One region of the Streptomyces sp. EDA2-14 genome, then DNA from elsewhere that is predicted to be linked to it. Evidence: riboswitches for the same ligand, from Rfam matches in the RefSeq annotation. Region 1 holds a riboswitch; the other holds the start of a gene.
What was found. A riboswitch is a leader RNA that binds a small molecule or an ion and turns the genes downstream of it on or off. The one in region 1 is predicted to bind glycine.
Positions count from the first base shown of each region.

Region 1 (8,450 bases):
CCGGGAGGCCCTCGGGGACCGCGGGGATGGACTGCTGCATCATCGCGCGGACCGCGTCCACGGACGCCGGTGACGTGTCGTAGACGTCCAGGCCGATGGCCAGGTAGGGCGCGCCGAGCGTGGGCTGGACCCAGGCGCGGCGCAGGGAGCGGATCGCCGTCGTGCGGTGCGCGTTCTGCGTGAGGACCGCGTAGAACTGGGGGATCTCGATCGCCGGTTCCGACAGGCGCAGCGGGCCCGCCGGCTGGCGGTCCAGGCCGCCCGCGATACGGCGCAGATCCAGCCACGGGATGCCGACACCGCCGCCCGGCGCGTGCGGGTTCAGCCAGAGTCCGTAGTGGTCCGGGTAGAGCGTGCGCGCCGCGTCGACGCCGCTCACCACCTCGTACGCCCGCGACCAGCCGGAGGCGGAGAGCTCCTGGGCGGAGGTGACGCAGGGGGCGTACGAGAAACCGTCCACCTCCATGTTCCCGTACTGGGCGTCCGGGGAGCCGGCCTGGCCGTGCCAGAGCAGCATCCAGACCTGGCCGGCCGAGGGGTCGGCGAGGGCCTTGAGGAGCGCCTCGTACGCGTCGTAGCGTCCCGGCGTCACCTGGCGCAGCATGTGCTCGACCTGTCCGGCCGCGGCCGTGCCCGACGCACTCACCCGTAACCGCCCCTTCGGCTCTTCATATACGTCCGTGTTCCACACGTGGCCGGAAAGCGAAGCGCCGACCGGTCACGTCATGAAACCAGCTTAAGCGGCGATACTGACACCGACTTGACGGACGCCGTCACCCTTCTCGTACGTAGAACGGCCGTACGTGTGTACGCAGCCAGTCAGCGACGGGGTCCTGCGTCACGTCCAGGAACACGAGGTTGACGGCCCAGGGCACCGGCACACGGCCCAGTGCCCGCCCCAGCGCGTCCAGCGGAATGTCCCGCGCGGAGCCCGCCGCTCCGCCGCCCTGCGTCAGTTCCACGCCTATGAACAGGGACGGCTCCGTGTTCTCGACGGTCGCCAGGCAGCGGCGCGCGCTCGTCACCGTGCCGAGCGCGTCGAACTCCTCGCGCACCGCGGCCAGGAAGTCCACCGGGTCGACCTGCCAGTCCGGCTCGGACAGCACCACGCGGCCACCCGTCGTCGGCCCGTCCAGCGGCGTACGGCCGCTGCGCGCCAGCTCCGCCACCGCGGGCGGGGGCAGCGGGACACCGACCGTGCCGTCCGGGTTCACGGCGATGCCCACCTGCGGCGGCAGCCCGCGCGCGAACTCCACCGCCGGGGCCACGGTGCAGTCCATCCGGCCACCGGTGACCGCCATGAACTGCTGCTCGGAGCTGAACACCGGGACGTAGGCCTGCCCCTCGATCTCCAGGCTCGGCAGATCGAGGTCCCGACTCGCGTTCGAACCGCCCTTGGGCAGCGGGATCCATACGTGGCTGCGGCCGAGCGCCTCGACGATCCGGCCGCCCGCCGCGCTCCCCGCCTCCTGGCCGAGGGCCGCGGCGAGGACCTCCTCCAACTCGTTGGCGGGCCAGCCCTGCGTCGGGTGGGCGTACGCGCCCTCCTGCCCCTGGGCGTGACCGTGACCCGGCTCCGGGGTGCCTGGGAACTCCATGACTGCCATCAACCTCTGCTGTTCTGCCCGCTCCTGTGCGCGCGCCCGACCTTAGCGCGTTCACATAATCGGACACGCTGCGGTGCCGGTCACTCGCTGAACGTGATGCCGCCCAGCGCCTCCGTCGCCTCCCGGTCGAGGAGCACCGCCGACTCCATGCCGGCCGGCAACTCCCCCCGCTCCGTCGAGCTGACGAGTGCGCCCACCGCTCTGCGGTGCCGGGCGAACGCGTACCGGGACACTCCGCGACCGCGGTCCCGCTGCCCCGCGAGGGCCACGTCCTCCGGTACGTCGAGCAGCATCAGGTGGACGGCGACCCCGCGCCGCCGCGCCGTGCGGATCACCCAGCGGCGCACCCACGCCTGCGTACCGCAGTCGTGCACCACGACGCTCGTGCCGGAGCGCATCGCGCGCCGCAGGCCCACGTAGTGCGCGATGCGGACCAGCGGCCGGTACAGCGCGTACGGCAGGAAGGCCGGCATGCGGGCCGCCCAGCGCTCGCGGGTGTCCTGCGAATCGATCCGGATCTCCTTGACCGCCCGCCGCATCAGCGTCGACTTGCCGCTGCCCGGCAGGCCGGAGAGCACGACGAGATCGCCCGCCGCGAAGGCGAGCCGCCCCGGTGTGCGACCGCGACGGCCGCGCAGGTCCCGCACCGACCGCTGGCCGGGGATCCGCACCCCCGCCGCCACCGATGCCGAAGCCGAAACCGCGTAAGCCCCCGCCACTGCCTTGTGCACCGTGATCGTCCTCCCCGTTCCGGTCACGTCACCCCTGCCCCTCAAGTGTAAAGAGAAGGTAATGCCACTCAAGGGGTTTCCCCGTCGGACGGGCATGCAATGATGTGCCCGCAACTGCATACCGGCCGCTTGAATCCGCGCGGGAGAGTTCCGGGTACGACGAGTCCCCGGACGCCGAAGGAGCAAGTTCCTCCCTTGAATCTCTCAGGCCCCGTACCGCGCGGGCGAGGCAGATCTGAAAAGTGGGGCGCCTTTGTGACACGGCGCCCCCACCCAAGGTGCAAGCCCCTCGGGGCGAACCTCTCAGGTTCCGATGACAGATGGGGAGGACGTCTCGTACACGATCGAGACTCCGCCATCGCCGTCATGCCACCGGGAGCACACCAGCCATGACCCGCACCACCGCACTGGACGCCCTGCACCGTTCGCTGGGCGCGACCATGACCGACTTCGCCGGCTGGGACATGCCCCTGCGCTACGGCAGCGAGCGCGACGAGCACACCGCCGTACGCACCGCCGCCGGCCTCTTCGACCTCTCCCACATGGGCGAGATCACGGTGACCGGACCGCAGGCCGTCGACCTCCTCAACCACGCTCTGGTGGGCAACATCGGTTCCGTCGGTCCCGGCCGCGCCCGCTACACCATGATCTGCCGCGAGGACGGCGGGATCCTCGACGACCTGATCGTGTACCGGCTCGGCGAGACCGAGTACATGGTCGTGGCCAACGCGGGCAACGCCCAGATCGTGCTCGACGCCCTCACCGAGCGCGCCGCCGGATTCGACGCCGAGGTCCGCGACGACCGCGACGCGTACGCGCTGCTCGCCGTGCAGGGCCCGACCTCCGCGGCGATTCTGAAGTCCGTCACCGACGCGGACCTCGAAGGACTGAAGTACTACGCCGGACTGCCCGGCACCGTCGCCGGCGTGCAGGCGCTCATCGCGCGCACCGGCTACACCGGCGAGGACGGCTTCGAGCTGTTCGTCTCCCCCGCCGACGCCGAGAAGCTGTGGCAGGCGCTGACCGAGGCGGGCGCCGCGCACGGCCTCGTCCCCTGCGGCCTGTCCTGCCGGGACACGCTGCGCCTGGAGGCGGGCATGCCGCTGTACGGGCACGAGCTGACGACCGACCTGACGCCGTTCGACGCCGGTCTCGGCCGCGTCGTGAAGTTCGAGAAGACCTCCCACGGGGACGACTTCGTGGGCCACGACGCCCTGAAGGCCGCCGCCGCGAAGGCCGAGACCGCCCCGCCCCGCAAGCTCGTCGGCCTGATCGCCGAGGGCCGCCGGGTGCCGCGCGCCGGGATGGCGGTCGTCGTCGACGGCACGGTGATCGGCGAGGTCACCTCCGGCGCCCCGTCCCCGACGCTGGGCAAGCCGATCGCCATGGCGTACGTGGACGCCACGCACGCGGAGCCGGGCACGGCGGGCGTCGGGGTCGACATCCGCGGCAAGCACGAGCCGTACGAGGTCGTGGCCCTGCCGTTCTACAAGCGCCAGAAGTAATCCACCGCACAGCCCTCAGCAGCCCCGCCGTCACCGGCACCTTCCCGCGTACAGGAGAATTCGCATCATGAGCAACCCCCAGCACCTGCGCTACAGCAAGGAGCACGAGTGGCTGTCGGCCGTCGAGGACGGCGTGGCGACGGTCGGCATCACCGAGCACGCGGCCAACGCGCTCGGTGACATCGTGTTCGTCCAGCTTCCCGACGTCGGGGACACCGCCACCGCCGGCGAGACCTGCGGCGAGCTGGAGTCCACCAAGTCGGTCTCCGACCTGTACTCCCCCGTCTCCGGCGAGGTCACCGAGATCAACCAGGACGTCGTCGACGACCCGGCGCTGGTCAACTCGGCCCCGTTCGAGGGCGGCTGGCTGTTCAAGGTCCGCCTTGCCGAGGAGCCGAAGGACCTGCTCACCGCCGACGAGTACACCGAGTTCTCCGGGAGCTGACCCGCACCATGACCGAGAAGTCCGTTCTGAACGAGTCCCTGCACGAGCTCGACCCCGAGGTCGCCGTAGCGGTCGACGCCGAGCTGAAGCGCCAGCAGTCCACCCTCGAAATGATCGCGTCGGAGAACTTCGCTCCGGCCGCCGTCATGGAGGCCCAGGGCTCGGTGCTCACCAACAAGTACGCGGAGGGCTACCCCGGCCGCCGCTACTACGGCGGCTGCGAGCACGTCGACGTCACCGAGCAGATCGCCATCGACCGCGTGAAGGCCCTCTTCGGCGCCGAGTACGCGAACGTGCAGCCGCACTCGGGCGCCTCCGCCAACCAGGCCGCGCTCTTCGCCATCGCCAAGCCGGGCGACACCATCCTCGGCCTGGACCTGGCGCACGGCGGCCACCTCACGCACGGCATGCGCCTGAACTTCTCCGGCAAGCAGTTCAACGTGGTCCCGTACCACGTGGACGACGCCGGCCTGGTCGACATGGCCGAGGTCGAGCGCCTCGCCAAGGAGCACCGCCCCAAGGTGATCATCGCGGGCTGGTCCGCCTACCCGCGCCAGCTGGACTTCGCCGAGTTCCGTCGCATCGCCGACGAGGTCGAGGCGTACCTGTGGGTCGACATGGCGCACTTCGCGGGCCTCGTGGCCGCGGGCCTGCACCCCAACCCGGTCCCGTACGCCGACGTCGTCACCTCCACGACGCACAAGACGCTCGGCGGCCCGCGCGGCGGCATCATCCTCGCCCGCAACAAGGACTTCGCGAAGAAGCTGAACTCGGCCGTCTTCCCCGGCTTCCAGGGCGGACCGCTCGAGCACGTGATCGCGGCCAAGGCCGTCTCCTTCAAGGTCGCCGCCTCGGACGACTTCAAGGAGCGCCAGCAGCGCACGATCGAGGGCGCCCAGATCCTCGCCGAGCGCCTGACCACCCCGGAGTCGCGTGCGGCGGGCGTCAACGTCCTGTCCGGCGGCACCGACGTGCACCTGGTCCTCGTCGACCTGCGCGAGTCCGAGCTCGACGGCCAGCAGGCCGAGGACCGCCTCCACGAGGTCGGCATCACGGTCAACCGCAACGCGGTCCCGAACGACCCGCGCCCGCCGATGGTCACCTCCGGCCTGCGCATCGGCACCCCCGCCCTCGCCACCCGCGGCTTCCAGGCCGAGGACTTCCGCGAGGTCGCCGACGTCATCGCGCTGGCACTGCAGCCGTCGTACGACGCCGAGGCACTGAAGGCCCGGGTCACCGCTCTGGCCGACAAGCACCCGCTGTACCCCGGCCTGTAGTCATTCGGGCCGGATTACGTACCCTTTCGTACGTACGTCCTGTCGGGGCACCGCGCACACTGGAATCAGCACGCAACAGTGAGCACGGTGCCCCGGCTGCTTCCACCGCACTCCCGCTCGTCCGGCAGACAACGGCGTCTACCACCATCTTTGGAGTCCCACCGTGGCCATCTCGGTCTTCGACCTGTTCTCGATCGGCATCGGCCCGTCCAGCTCGCACACGGTCGGCCCGATGCGCGCGGCCCGCATGTTCGCGCGCCGCCTCAAGAACGAGGGCCTGCTGGCCCACACCACCTCGGTCCACGCCGAGCTGTACGGCTCCCTCGGCGCCACCGGACACGGACACGGCACGCCGAAGGCGGTGCTGCTCGGCCTCGAAGGCGACTCACCGCGCACCGTCGACGTGGAGAGCGCGGACCAGCGCGTCGAGGCGATCAGGGAAAAGGGCAGCCTCAACCTGCTCGGCGCCCACGAGATCCCGTTCTCCTACGACGACGATCTCGTCCTGCACCGCCGCAAGACCCTCCCGTACCACGCGAACGGCATGACGCTGTGGGCGTACGACGCCGACGGCAAGGAACTGCTCACCAAGACGTACTACTCGGTCGGCGGCGGCTTCGTCGTCGACGAGGCGGCGGTCGACGGCGAGAACCCGATCGTCCCCGACGACACCGTCCTCAAGTACCCCTTCCGCACCGGCGACGAGCTGCTCCGCCTCACACAGGAGACCGGCCTCTCCATCCCGGCCCTGATGCTGGAGAACGAGAAGGCCTGGCGCACCGAGGACGAGATCCGCGAGGGCCTCCTCGACATCTGGCGCGTCATGCAGTCCTGCGTCTCCCGCGGCATGTCCCACGAGGGCATCCTGCCCGGCGGCCTCAAGGTCCGGCGCCGCGCGGCGGGCTCGGCCCGCAAGCTGCGCGCCGAGGGCGACCCCGTGGCCCACGCCATGGAGTGGATCACCCTCTACGCGATGGCCGTGAACGAGGAGAACGCGGCCGGCGGCCGCGTGGTCACCGCTCCGACGAACGGCGCGGCCGGCATCATCCCCGCGGTCCTGCACTACTACGTGAACTTCGTGCCCGGCGCCGACGAGGACGGCGTCATCCGCCTCCTCCTCACGGCAGGCGCCATCGGCATGCTCTTCAAGGAGAACGCCTCCATCTCCGGCGCCGAGGTCGGCTGCCAGGGCGAGGTCGGCTCCGCCTGCTCGATGGCGGCGGGCGCCCTCGCCGAGGCGCTCGGCGGCTCCCCCGAGCAGGTCGAGAACGCAGCCGAGATCGGCATGGAGCACAACCTCGGCCTGACCTGCGACCCCGTCGGCGGCCTCGTCCAGATCCCCTGCATCGAGCGCAACGGCATGGCGGCGGTCAAGGCCGTCACGGCCGCCAAGATGGCCCTGCGCGGCGACGGCTCGCACAAGGTGTCCCTCGACAAGGTCATCAAGACGATGCGGGACACCGGCGCGGACATGAGCGTGAAGTACAAGGAGACCGCGCGGGGCGGTCTCGCCGTCAACATCATCGAGTGCTGAGCAGCCCTCCCGGTCGCTACAGCGTGGCGGTCGTCCCGGCGCCCGCCGCGCTCCCCGCGAGCCAGTCGTCCCAGCTCAGGTTGAAGGCCGCGTAGCCGTTGTCGGCGGGGGCCTTGGCGCGCGGCGAGCCGGTGATGGTGACCGGGTCCCCCTGCTTGACCTGGTCGTAGAACCACTTGGCGTCGGACATCGACAGGTGCACGCAGCCGTGCGAGCCGCGGGCGCTGCCACTGCCCGGGTTCGGGTCACCGGTCGAGTAGTGGACGTACGTACCGGACTGGGTGAGATGCACGTCCCAGGGCAGCGTCAGGTCGTAATAGTTGGGGCTTCCCTTGTCGCAGCTGATGCCGACGCTGCAGGAGGTCATGTGGACCTTCTTCTGCTTGTCGATGACGGCCATCGTGCCGTTCCACGTCGGGTACTCGGCGCTGCCCGCGTTGATCGACAGTGTGCGCACCGCCTGGCCGTTCTTCGTGACCTTCAGGGTGTGGCCGGGCACGGAGACCGCGGCCCGGACGTCGTCGCCGACCGTGAACGAGTGGGTGTACGTGCGCACGCCGTAGCGGCCGTTGCCGTTGCTGACGCCCTTCATGTCGGCGTCGACCTTCACCTTCGTACCGGAGGGCCAGTACGTCTTGGGGCGCCAGTCGGCACGCTTGTCGCCGAACCAGTGCCAGGCGCCCGCCACCGGCTGCGACGTGCTCACCTTCATGTGCTTCTCGACCGTGGCACGCGCCTTGGCCGCCACCGGGTTGGTGAAGACCACCGAGACCGGCATGGCGACACCGACCTTGGTCCCGGTCTGCGGAGTGATCGTCTCCAGGAGCATCGGCGGACCCTTGGGCTTCGTCGGCGACGGCGAGGCGCTCGCACTCGCCTTCCCCGACGCGTCCCCGCCCGCCTTGTCCGCGCCGCCACCGCCGCAGGCGCTCGCGCCCACCAGCACCGCGACCGTCACCAGCGCGACTCCTATGCCGCTGCTCCTGCGCCGTCCCACAACCTGCCCCACTCTCCGGGTCCGCCCCGCTCGCCCCGAACGGGGCTCAACTCCCTGTCAGACAGGAACAGGGGCACCGTCAGTTGCGTCTGCGCGGTAAAGCGCGTTCCAAGACTTGGGGCGAGCAGGAACCGGACAATTACACCTTTCCCCTCAAGGGTACGTGCTGTGGTCAGGCCTCCAGGCGGGTGCCGCGGCGCCAGACGGCACGGGTGTTGGTCGCCGTGGCCGCGCGCAGCGCCCGCTCGGGCGTGAGCCCGGCCGCCACCAGGTACTGCAGCTCGTGGTGCAGGCTCGCCCCGTGGGCCAGGCCCCCGAAGAACGTCTCGGGCATGGAGACGTCGGTGCCGGCCA
Region 1 is NZ_JBUEGE010000022.1:89,641-98,090, forward strand. It holds gene ACY34M_RS35610 (enhanced serine sensitivity protein SseB C-terminal domain-containing protein) at 1-646, opposite strand, end outside; gene ACY34M_RS35615 (enhanced serine sensitivity protein SseB) at 774-1,598, opposite strand; gene ACY34M_RS35620 (AAA family ATPase) at 1,688-2,383, opposite strand; glycine riboswitch at 2,469-2,567, shown strand; glycine riboswitch at 2,568-2,668, shown strand; gene gcvT (glycine cleavage system aminomethyltransferase GcvT) at 2,728-3,843, shown strand; gene gcvH (glycine cleavage system protein GcvH) at 3,911-4,288, shown strand; gene glyA (serine hydroxymethyltransferase) at 4,297-5,565, shown strand; gene ACY34M_RS35640 (L-serine ammonia-lyase) at 5,729-7,099, shown strand; gene ACY34M_RS35645 (L,D-transpeptidase) at 7,116-8,096, opposite strand; gene ACY34M_RS35650 (amidohydrolase family protein) at 8,269-8,450, opposite strand, start outside.

Region 2 (8,450 bases), on a different contig from region 1:
TCGGCAGCCTCAACGGCACGTATGTGAACCGTGAGCGCATCGACTCGGTGACGCTGAACAACGGGGACGAGGTGCAGATCGGCAAGTACCGGCTGGTGTTCTACGCGAGCCAGGGCGGTATCTGACCCATCCGCGACCCTTTCAGGAAGGTCCATGCTGCACACGACGAGTGGCGGTGCCCCCGGTGGCACCGCCACCACGGACAGTCGGCTGATGAGCATCGGCACCGTACTGAACGTGCTCCGAGAAGAGTTTCCCGAAGTCACCATCTCCAAGATCCGGTTTCTGGAATCGGAGGGCCTCGTCGAGCCTCGGCGGACGCCCTCGGGCTACCGGAAGTTCGGCCCGGACGACCTGGAGCGGCTGGCCCACGTGCTGCGCATGCAGCGCGACCACTACCTGCCGCTGAAGGTCATCAAGGAGCAGCTCGACGCCCTTGAGCCGGGTGAGGTGCTCTCTCTGCCCGCGCCCGGTCGCCCCGGCGACGAGGACGGCGCCGAGGTGCCGACGGCCGCCCGGGTCGGCCGGGACGAATTGCTGGCCGCCGTCGGTGTCGAGGAGCAGGAGCTCGACGAATGGGAGTCGTACGGGCTCCTCACCCCCCTGCCCGACGGTGGCTACGACGCCTCCGCCGTGTTGGTCGCCGAGCTGATCGGCGAACTGGCCCGGTTCGGGATCGGACCGCGGCACCTGCGGGTCATGCGGGCCGCCGCGGACCGGGAGGCGGGCCTGGTGGACCAGGTCGTCGCGCCGCTGAAGGTGCACCGCAACCCGCAGACGCGGGCCCACGCCGAGGCCCGCGCGAAGGAGCTGGCCGGCCTCACCGTGAAGCTGCATTCGGCACTTGTACAGACCGCGCTCGGGGTGCGTCTGCCCTGATCGCGGGCGTGGGTGAGCGCCGACGGCCCGGTCCTCGGCGGATGCCCGACTACCCAAACCGGCCGGGCACGTCCTAGGGTTGCTGTGTGAACGAGCTCGACGTCGTAGGTGTCCGGGTCGAAATGCCCTCCAACCAGCCGATCGTGCTCCTGCGTGAAGTGGGAGGCGACCGGTACCTCCCCATCTGGATCGGACCGGGGGAGGCGACCGCGATCGCCTTCGCCCAGCAGGGCATGGCGCCCGCGCGTCCGCTGACGCACGACCTTTTCAAGGACGTCCTTGAAGCGGTCGGCCAGGAGCTCACGGAAGTGCGCATCACGGACCTGCGCGAAGGCGTCTTCTACGCGGAACTGGTGTTCGCCAGTGGCGTCGAGGTCAGCGCCCGCCCGTCCGACGCCATAGCCCTGGCGCTGCGCACCGGCACGCCGATCTTCGGCAGTGACGGGGTGCTGGACGATGCGGGGATCGCGATCCCCGACGAGCAGGAGGACGAGGTGGAGAAGTTCCGCGAGTTCCTCGACCAGATCTCTCCCGAGGACTTCGGGACCAACAGTCAGTGACCGTGCGGCCGACGGCCGGGCTCCGGCCGTCGAGCGGCGGCACCCTCAAGACATTCGGCTAGCCTTTCCCCGCGGTGGGTCACGGGAAACCACTCTTAGGGTGATTATCACTCGGCGTGCCTAGTGTGGCGTTCGTTGACGCACCCCCTGTGACTGCCTACCGTCGACGAGGCAGGTCAAAGAGGAGGTCGGCGTGAGAAGCAGCGGCGACGGTACGGCGACGGGCGGTCCGTACCTGTTTCACGGCAGCGCGGCCGATCACACTCCGCAGCGCCCGCAGGCCGTGCCTGTGGTGGCGGGGGACAATCGCGCTGCCGCATCACAACAGCTGGGGTACCGGGGGCCGACGGCATGCGCGGCGGCCGGGATCACCTATCGACAGCTCGACTACTGGGCCAGGACCGGCCTGGTCGAACCCAGTGTGCGATCCGCGTACGGATCGGGCACGCAGCGGCTCTACAGCTTCCGGGACGTCGTCGTCCTCAAGGTCGTCAAGCGGTTCCTGGACACGGGCGTCTCGTTGCAGAACATCCGGACTGCGGTGCAGCACCTGCGCGAGAGCGGCTTCCGGGACCTGGAGCGGATGACGCTGATGAGCGACGGCGCGACGGTGTACGAGTGCACGTCGCCCGACGAGGTGCACGATCTGCTCCAGGGCGGCCAGGGGGTCTTCGGGATCGCCGTGGGCGTGGTCTGGCGCGACGTGGAGGCGGCGCTCTCGCAGCTGCACGGCGAGCGCGTGGACACCGGCGAGACGGTCGTGCCGCCGAACCCGACGGACGAGCTCGCGAGGCGGCGCAACCGGGCCGTGTGAGGGGCGTACGGCCGCGTTGTCAGTGGCGTAGGGCAGCATCGGAGATGTGAGAACCGCGCCCACGATCCTGCATCTCGACATGGATGCCTTCTACGCCTCTGCGGAGCAGGCGGCGAAGCCGAGCCTGCGCGGGAAAGCGGTCGTCGTGGGCGGGCTCGGTCCCCGTGGTGTCGTGGCCACGGCGTCGTACGAGGCGCGGAAGTTCGGGGTCCATTCGGCGATGCCGATGGGGCAGGCGCGCAGGCTCGCGCCTCATGCGGCGTATCTGGTGCCGCGCTTCCGGCTCTACCGGGCGATCAGCGAGCAGGTGATGGGGCTCCTGGGGGCTCTGTCGCCGCTTGTGGAGCCCCTGAGCCTCGATGAGGCGTTCGTCGATCTGGAGGCCGGTGAGGCGGCCAGGGACGCCGATACCGCCGAGGCGGTGGGACGGCGGCTGCGGGCCGACATCCGGCGCGTCACCGGGCTGACCGGCTCCGTGGGGCTCGCCGCGTCCAAGATGCTCGCCAAGATCGCCTCGGAGGAGGCCAAGCCGGACGGCCTCGTGCTCATACGCCCCGGCACCGAGCGCGAGCTGCTCGGGCCGCAGTCCGTGCGGATCCTGCCCGGTGTCGGGCCCGCGACCGGGGACCATCTGCGGCGGGCCGGGATCCTCACGGTGGAGGAGATCGCGGAGGCCGGAGAGGACGAGCTGGTGCGCCTCCTCGGCAAGGCGCACGGCAGCCACCTGTACGAGATGGCGCTGGCGCGCGACGAGCGGCCCGTCGTCGCCGAGCGGGATTCCAAGTCGGTGTCGGTCGAGGACACGTACGACGTGGACATCCACGACCGGGTGCGGGTCCGCATGGAGGTGCGCAGGCTCGCCGACCGGTGCGTGGAGCGGCTGAGAGCCGCCGAGCGCTCGGGGCGGACCGTGGTGCTCAAGGTGCGGCGCTACGACTTCTCGACGCTCACCCGCTCCGAGACGCTGCGGGGGCCGACGGACGATCCGGGTGTGGTGCGGGAGGCCGCGGCGCGGCTGCTGGAGAGCGTGGACACGACTGGCGGGGTGCGGCTGCTGGGCGTCGGCGTCAGCGGGCTCGCCGACTTCACGCAGGAGGACCTGTTCGCGCAGTTCGCCGCCGCGGAGGAGGAGGCTGCCGCCGCCGGGGAGCCGGAGGGGGACGCGGCCCCGGCCGAGCCCGTGGAGGCCGCGGAGCCCGCGGACGGGCCCGAGGAGCGGCGCTGGCTCGCCGGGCACGATGTGCGGCATGCCGAGTTCGGGCCCGGCTGGGTCCAGGGGAGCGGGCTCGGGCGGGTGACCGTGCGCTTCGAGACGCCGTACGCGAAGGTGCCCGGGCGGGTGCGGACGTTCCGGGTCGAGGATCCGGAGCTGGCGCCGGCCGAGCCGTTGCCCCTGGTGGAGGGGGTCGAGGAGGCCGCGGATCAGGTCGGGTCGTCCTCCACGCCCGCCACCTTGCCGAAGGTGACGTCGGGGGACTGAGGAGCCGTGAGGTCCAGACCGTAGTGGTGGTAGAGCTGGAGCTCCTGCTCGGGGGAGAGGTGGCGGCCCACGCCGAAGTCGGGGGCGTCCTTGATCAGGGAGCGCTCGAAGGGGACGTGCAGCGTGCCGTCCACGAGTTCGCTGGGCTCCAGGGGGACGAACGCGTCGCGGCTGAACAGGCCGGTGCGTATCGCCGCCCACTCCGGCACGCCCGTGGCGTCGTCCAGGTACACCTCGTCGATGGTGCCGACCTTGGCCCCGTTGCGGTCGAAGGCCTTGCGGCCGATCAGATTGCGCGGATCGACATCGGTCTGCACGGGCCCTCCAACTGATCGCGACGATCGCAACTGCTCTGTAAGCACTACGAAAGAGCACATTGCGGAAGGCGGCCACTCGAGGGCTTGGGTCAAGTAGCCGCTGGTAGGCTGGCAGATGGCTGTTGACCCCGTGCGGGAGAGTCCACCGGCAGTTGTCGGGGGCGCCGAAGGAGCAAATCCTCCCCGGAATCTCTCAGGCCCCTGTACCGCACGGACGAGGTCACTCTGGAAAGCAGGGCGGGGTGCACGGTTTCCGCTCTCACCGACGGTGCAAGCCGGTGTGTTCCGTGTTCTCGCGGGGTGGGCCGGTGAAGCTCTCAGGTTGAGATGACAGAGGGGGAGGCCGTCCGGGTACCCGCGCCGTGGTGCCCCTCGTAGGTCGCAATGACCAGGAGGCCTCCGCAATGACCGCCAACCGTATTCCGCTCTCCCAGTTGGAGCGAGGAATCCCCTTCGAGCAGCGCCACATCGGTCCCGACGACGCCGCTCAGGCCAAGATGCTCGCGCAGGTCGGCTACGGCTCGCTGGACGAGCTGACCGCGGCCGCGGTGCCCGATGTGATCAAGAGCGCCGAGGCGCTCGACCTTCCTGAGGCCCGCAGCGAGGCCGAGGTGCTCGCCGAGCTGAAGTCGCTCGCCGAGCGCAACCAGGTGCTCGGCTCGATGATCGGCCTCGGCTACTACGGCACGTTCACGCCGCCCGTCATCCTGCGCAACGTGATGGAGAACCCGTCCTGGTACACGGCGTACACGCCCTACCAGCCGGAGATCTCGCAGGGTCGCCTCGAGGCGCTGCTCAATTTCCAGACCATGGTCGCCGAGCTGACCGGACTGCCCACCTCGGGCTCCTCGCTGCTCGACGAGGGCACGGCCGCCGCGGAGGCGATGGCCCTCTCGCGCCGCGTCGGAAAGGTCAAGAACGGCGTGTACGTCGTCGACGCCGACGCCCTGCCGCAGACCATCGCCGTCATCGAGACGCGCGCCGAGCCGACCGGCGTCGAGATCGTCGTCACCGACCTGAGCGAGGGCATCCCCGCCGAGGTCGCCGAGCGCGGTGTCGTGGGCGTGCTCGTGCAGTACCCCGGCGCCTCGGGCGCCGTGCGGGACATCAAGCCCGTGATCGACCAGGCGCACGAGCTGGGCGCCGTCGTGACCGTCGCCGCTGATCTTCTTGCTCTTACGCTGCTGACCTCGCCCGGCGAGCTGGGCGCGGACATCGCCGTCGGTACGACCCAGCGCTTCGGTGTCCCGATGGGCTTCGGCGGTCCGCACGCCGGATACATGGCCGTACGCGAGAAGTTCGCGCGCTCCCTGCCGGGCCGCCTGGTCGGTGTGTCCGTCGACGCCGACGGCAACAAGGCGTACCGCCTCGCCCTCCAGACGCGTGAGCAGCACATCCGCCGCGAGAAGGCGACCAGCAACATCTGCACCGCGCAGGTGCTGCTCGCCGTCATGGCCGGCATGTACGCCGTGTACCACGGGCCCGAGGGCCTCAAGTCCATCGCGCGGCGCACCCACCGCTACGCCACCGTGCTCGCTGCCGGGCTGACGGCGGGCGGCGTCGAGGTCGTGCACGGCGCGTACTTCGACACCCTCACCGTGCGGGTGCCGGGCAAGGCCGCCGAGGCCGTCTCCGCCGCGCGCGAGGGCGGCGTCAACCTGCACCTCGTCGACGCCGACCACGTCTCCATCGCCTGCGACGAGACCACCACGCGGGACCAGCTGGGCGCCGTGTGGACCGCGTTCGGCGTCGAGGCCGACATCGAGGCGCTGGACGCCGAGGTCGCGGACACGCTGCCGGGCGGGCTGCTGCGCGAGGACGACTACCTCGCGCACCCCGTCTTCCACCAGTACCGCTCCGAGACCGCGATGCTGCGCTACCTGCGCAGGCTCGCCGACCGCGACTACGCGCTCGACCGCGGCATGATCCCGCTGGGCTCCTGCACGATGAAGCTCAACGCGACGACGGAGATGGAGCCGGTCACCTGGCCCGAGTTCGGCCAGCTGCACCCCTTCGTCCCGGCCGAGCAGGCGCAGGGCTACCTGACGCTCATCCGTGAGCTGGAGGAGCGGCTCGCCGAGGTCACCGGCTACGACAAGGTGTCGCTCCAGCCGAACGCCGGTTCGCAGGGCGAGCTCGCCGGTCTGCTCGCGGTCCGCGGTTACCACCGGGCCAACGGGGACGAGCAGCGCACCGTCTGCCTCATCCCGTCCTCCGCGCACGGCACGAACGCCGCGAGCGCTGTGATGGCCGGCATGAAGGTCGTCGTCGTGAAGACGGCCGACGACGGCGAGGTCGACGTCGAGGACCTCCGCGCCAAGATCGAGCAGTACGCCGAGCAGCTCGCCGTCCTGATGATCACGTACCCGTCGACGCACGGCGTCTTCGAGGAGCACGTCGCCGACATCTGCGCCGCCGTGCACGACGCCGGCGGCCAGGTCTACGTCGACGGCGCCAACCTCAACGCGCTGGTGGGTCTCGCCAAGCCGGGCCGCTTCGGCGGCGACGTCTCGCACCTGAACCTGCACAAGACGTTCTGCATCCCGCACGGCGGCGGCGGTCCGGGCGTCGGCCCGGTCGGCGTGCGCGAGCACCTGGCGCCGTACCTGCCGAACCACCCGCTGCAGCCGGCCGCGGGCCCGGAGACGGGTGTCGGCCCGATCTCCGCCGCGCCGTGGGGCTCCGCCGGGATCCTGCCGATCTCGTGGGCGTACGTCCGTCTCATGGGCGGCGAGGGGCTGAAGCGGGCCACGCAGGTGGCCGTGCTCTCCGCGAACTACATCGCCAAGCGGCTCGAGCCGCACTTCCCGGTGCTCTACACCGGCCCGGCCGGTCTCGTCGCGCACGAGTGCATCGTCGACCTGCGGCCGCTCAGCAAGGCGACGGGCGTGAGCATCGACGATGTCGCCAAGCGGCTCATCGACTACGGGTTCCACGCTCCGACCATGTCGTTCCCGGTCGCCGGGACGTTCATGATCGAGCCCACCGAGAGCGAGGACATCGAGGAGCTCGACCGGTTCTGCGACGCGATGATCGCGATTCGCGGCGAGATCGAGCGGGTCGCCTCCGGCGAGTGGGCGGCCGACGACAACCCGCTGCGGAACGCTCCGCACACGGCCGGGATGCTCGGCGGCGAATGGGACCACGCGTACAGCCGGGAAGAAGGTGTCTTCCCGGCCGGAGTGGTCGCTTCGGAGAAGTACTGGCCGCCGGTGCGGCGCATCGACCAGGCGTTCGGTGACCGGAACCTGGTGTGTTCCTGCCCGCCGCTGGACGCCTACGAGGGCTGAGGTCCCCTCAGGACCTGTCGGGGACTGCGCGGCTTCTGGTCGCGCAGTCCCGCTCGGCGGACCTCTAGGCCGCCGTCACCACCCTGCCCAGTGGGCGGTGCGGGGCGATGATCGTGCCGTTGGGCAGCAGCTCGCCGGTGTCCTCGAAGAGCAGGACCCCGTTGCAGAGGAGGCTCCACCCCTGCTCCGGGTGGTGAGCCACAGGGAGTGCTGCTTCCCTGTCCTCGGATTCCGCTGTCGGGCAAGGTGGCTGGTGCTGGCACATGGATGGGATCTTTCGCTGCGTAGTTGTCTCGATGACATGGGCTGAGCTTGCTGTGCTGCTGGTACTCGCCGTGCTGGTGGTGCCGCGGCTTGAAGGCTTGTTCATGGCCGCCCCCCGTTTTCGTGAGTTCCGGAACCCAGTGTTGCCCTGCGGGCGTCAATCCGCAGGGATTTCGTTGCAGCGGTCCTTATGGGTTGGAGACGCATCACCCGTGCGGACGGTTCAGTCCAACTCGACTCTCCCATCGGGTGGTTAGGGGTGGTCAGTAAGGACTAGCCCGCTCGTGCAGGGCTGTGCCCCGCGACCGGACGGCGGACGGTGCGGGGCACAGGCGGTTGCGACCGGGGCCGTCGGCGGACCCCGGCCGAGTCAGGCGAGCAGGCCGGCAGGGGCCGGCGTCGGGGCCGGTGTAGGTGTCGGGGCCGGGGTCAGGCGGTGCGTCAGGACCGGCAGCAGTTCGGCCACCCGGTGCGGGCGGTACGGGGCGATGCCGGGCGGGGCGGGTGCCAGCGGTACGAGGATGTCGTCGGCCGCCGGGTGGCCGCTCGCCGGGTCGGCGGTGCGGTCGCCGTGCAGCCACAGGGTGAGCATGTACAGCTCGGGAACCGAGAGCAGTCGCGGCTGGTAGGCCAGGGGCAGCGACTCGGTCTGACGCAGGGCCCGTTCGGTGGACTTGATGTAAGGGCCCTCGAAGAAGTGCGAGAAGGCCCAGCCGTCCGGCGTGAGCCGGGTGTCGGCCGCCGCCACCGCGCGCTCACCGCAGCGGATCAGGAAGCGCCAGCCGGTCAGGCGGGCCCTGGAAGGCCCCGTGGTCTCGGTGATGTGGTCGAGGACGTGGAGGGGCA
Region 2 is NZ_JBUEGE010000004.1:6,577-15,026, forward strand. It holds gene ACY34M_RS12925 (FHA domain-containing protein) at 1-125, shown strand, start outside; gene ftsR (transcriptional regulator FtsR) at 154-879, shown strand; gene ACY34M_RS12935 (bifunctional nuclease family protein) at 966-1,439, shown strand; gene ACY34M_RS12940 (MerR family transcriptional regulator) at 1,633-2,253, shown strand; gene ACY34M_RS12945 (DNA polymerase IV) at 2,300-3,733, shown strand; gene ACY34M_RS12950 (PRC-barrel domain-containing protein) at 3,676-4,050, opposite strand; glycine riboswitch at 4,174-4,269, shown strand; gene gcvP (aminomethyl-transferring glycine dehydrogenase) at 4,455-7,340, shown strand; gene ACY34M_RS12960 (DUF5999 family protein) at 7,405-7,605, opposite strand; gene ACY34M_RS12965 (hypothetical protein) at 7,975-8,450, opposite strand, start outside.
Region 2: it holds a riboswitch for glycine, as region 1 does, so the genes downstream of both, gcvP (aminomethyl-transferring glycine dehydrogenase) here and gcvT (glycine cleavage system aminomethyltransferase GcvT) in region 1, are expected to answer to the same signal.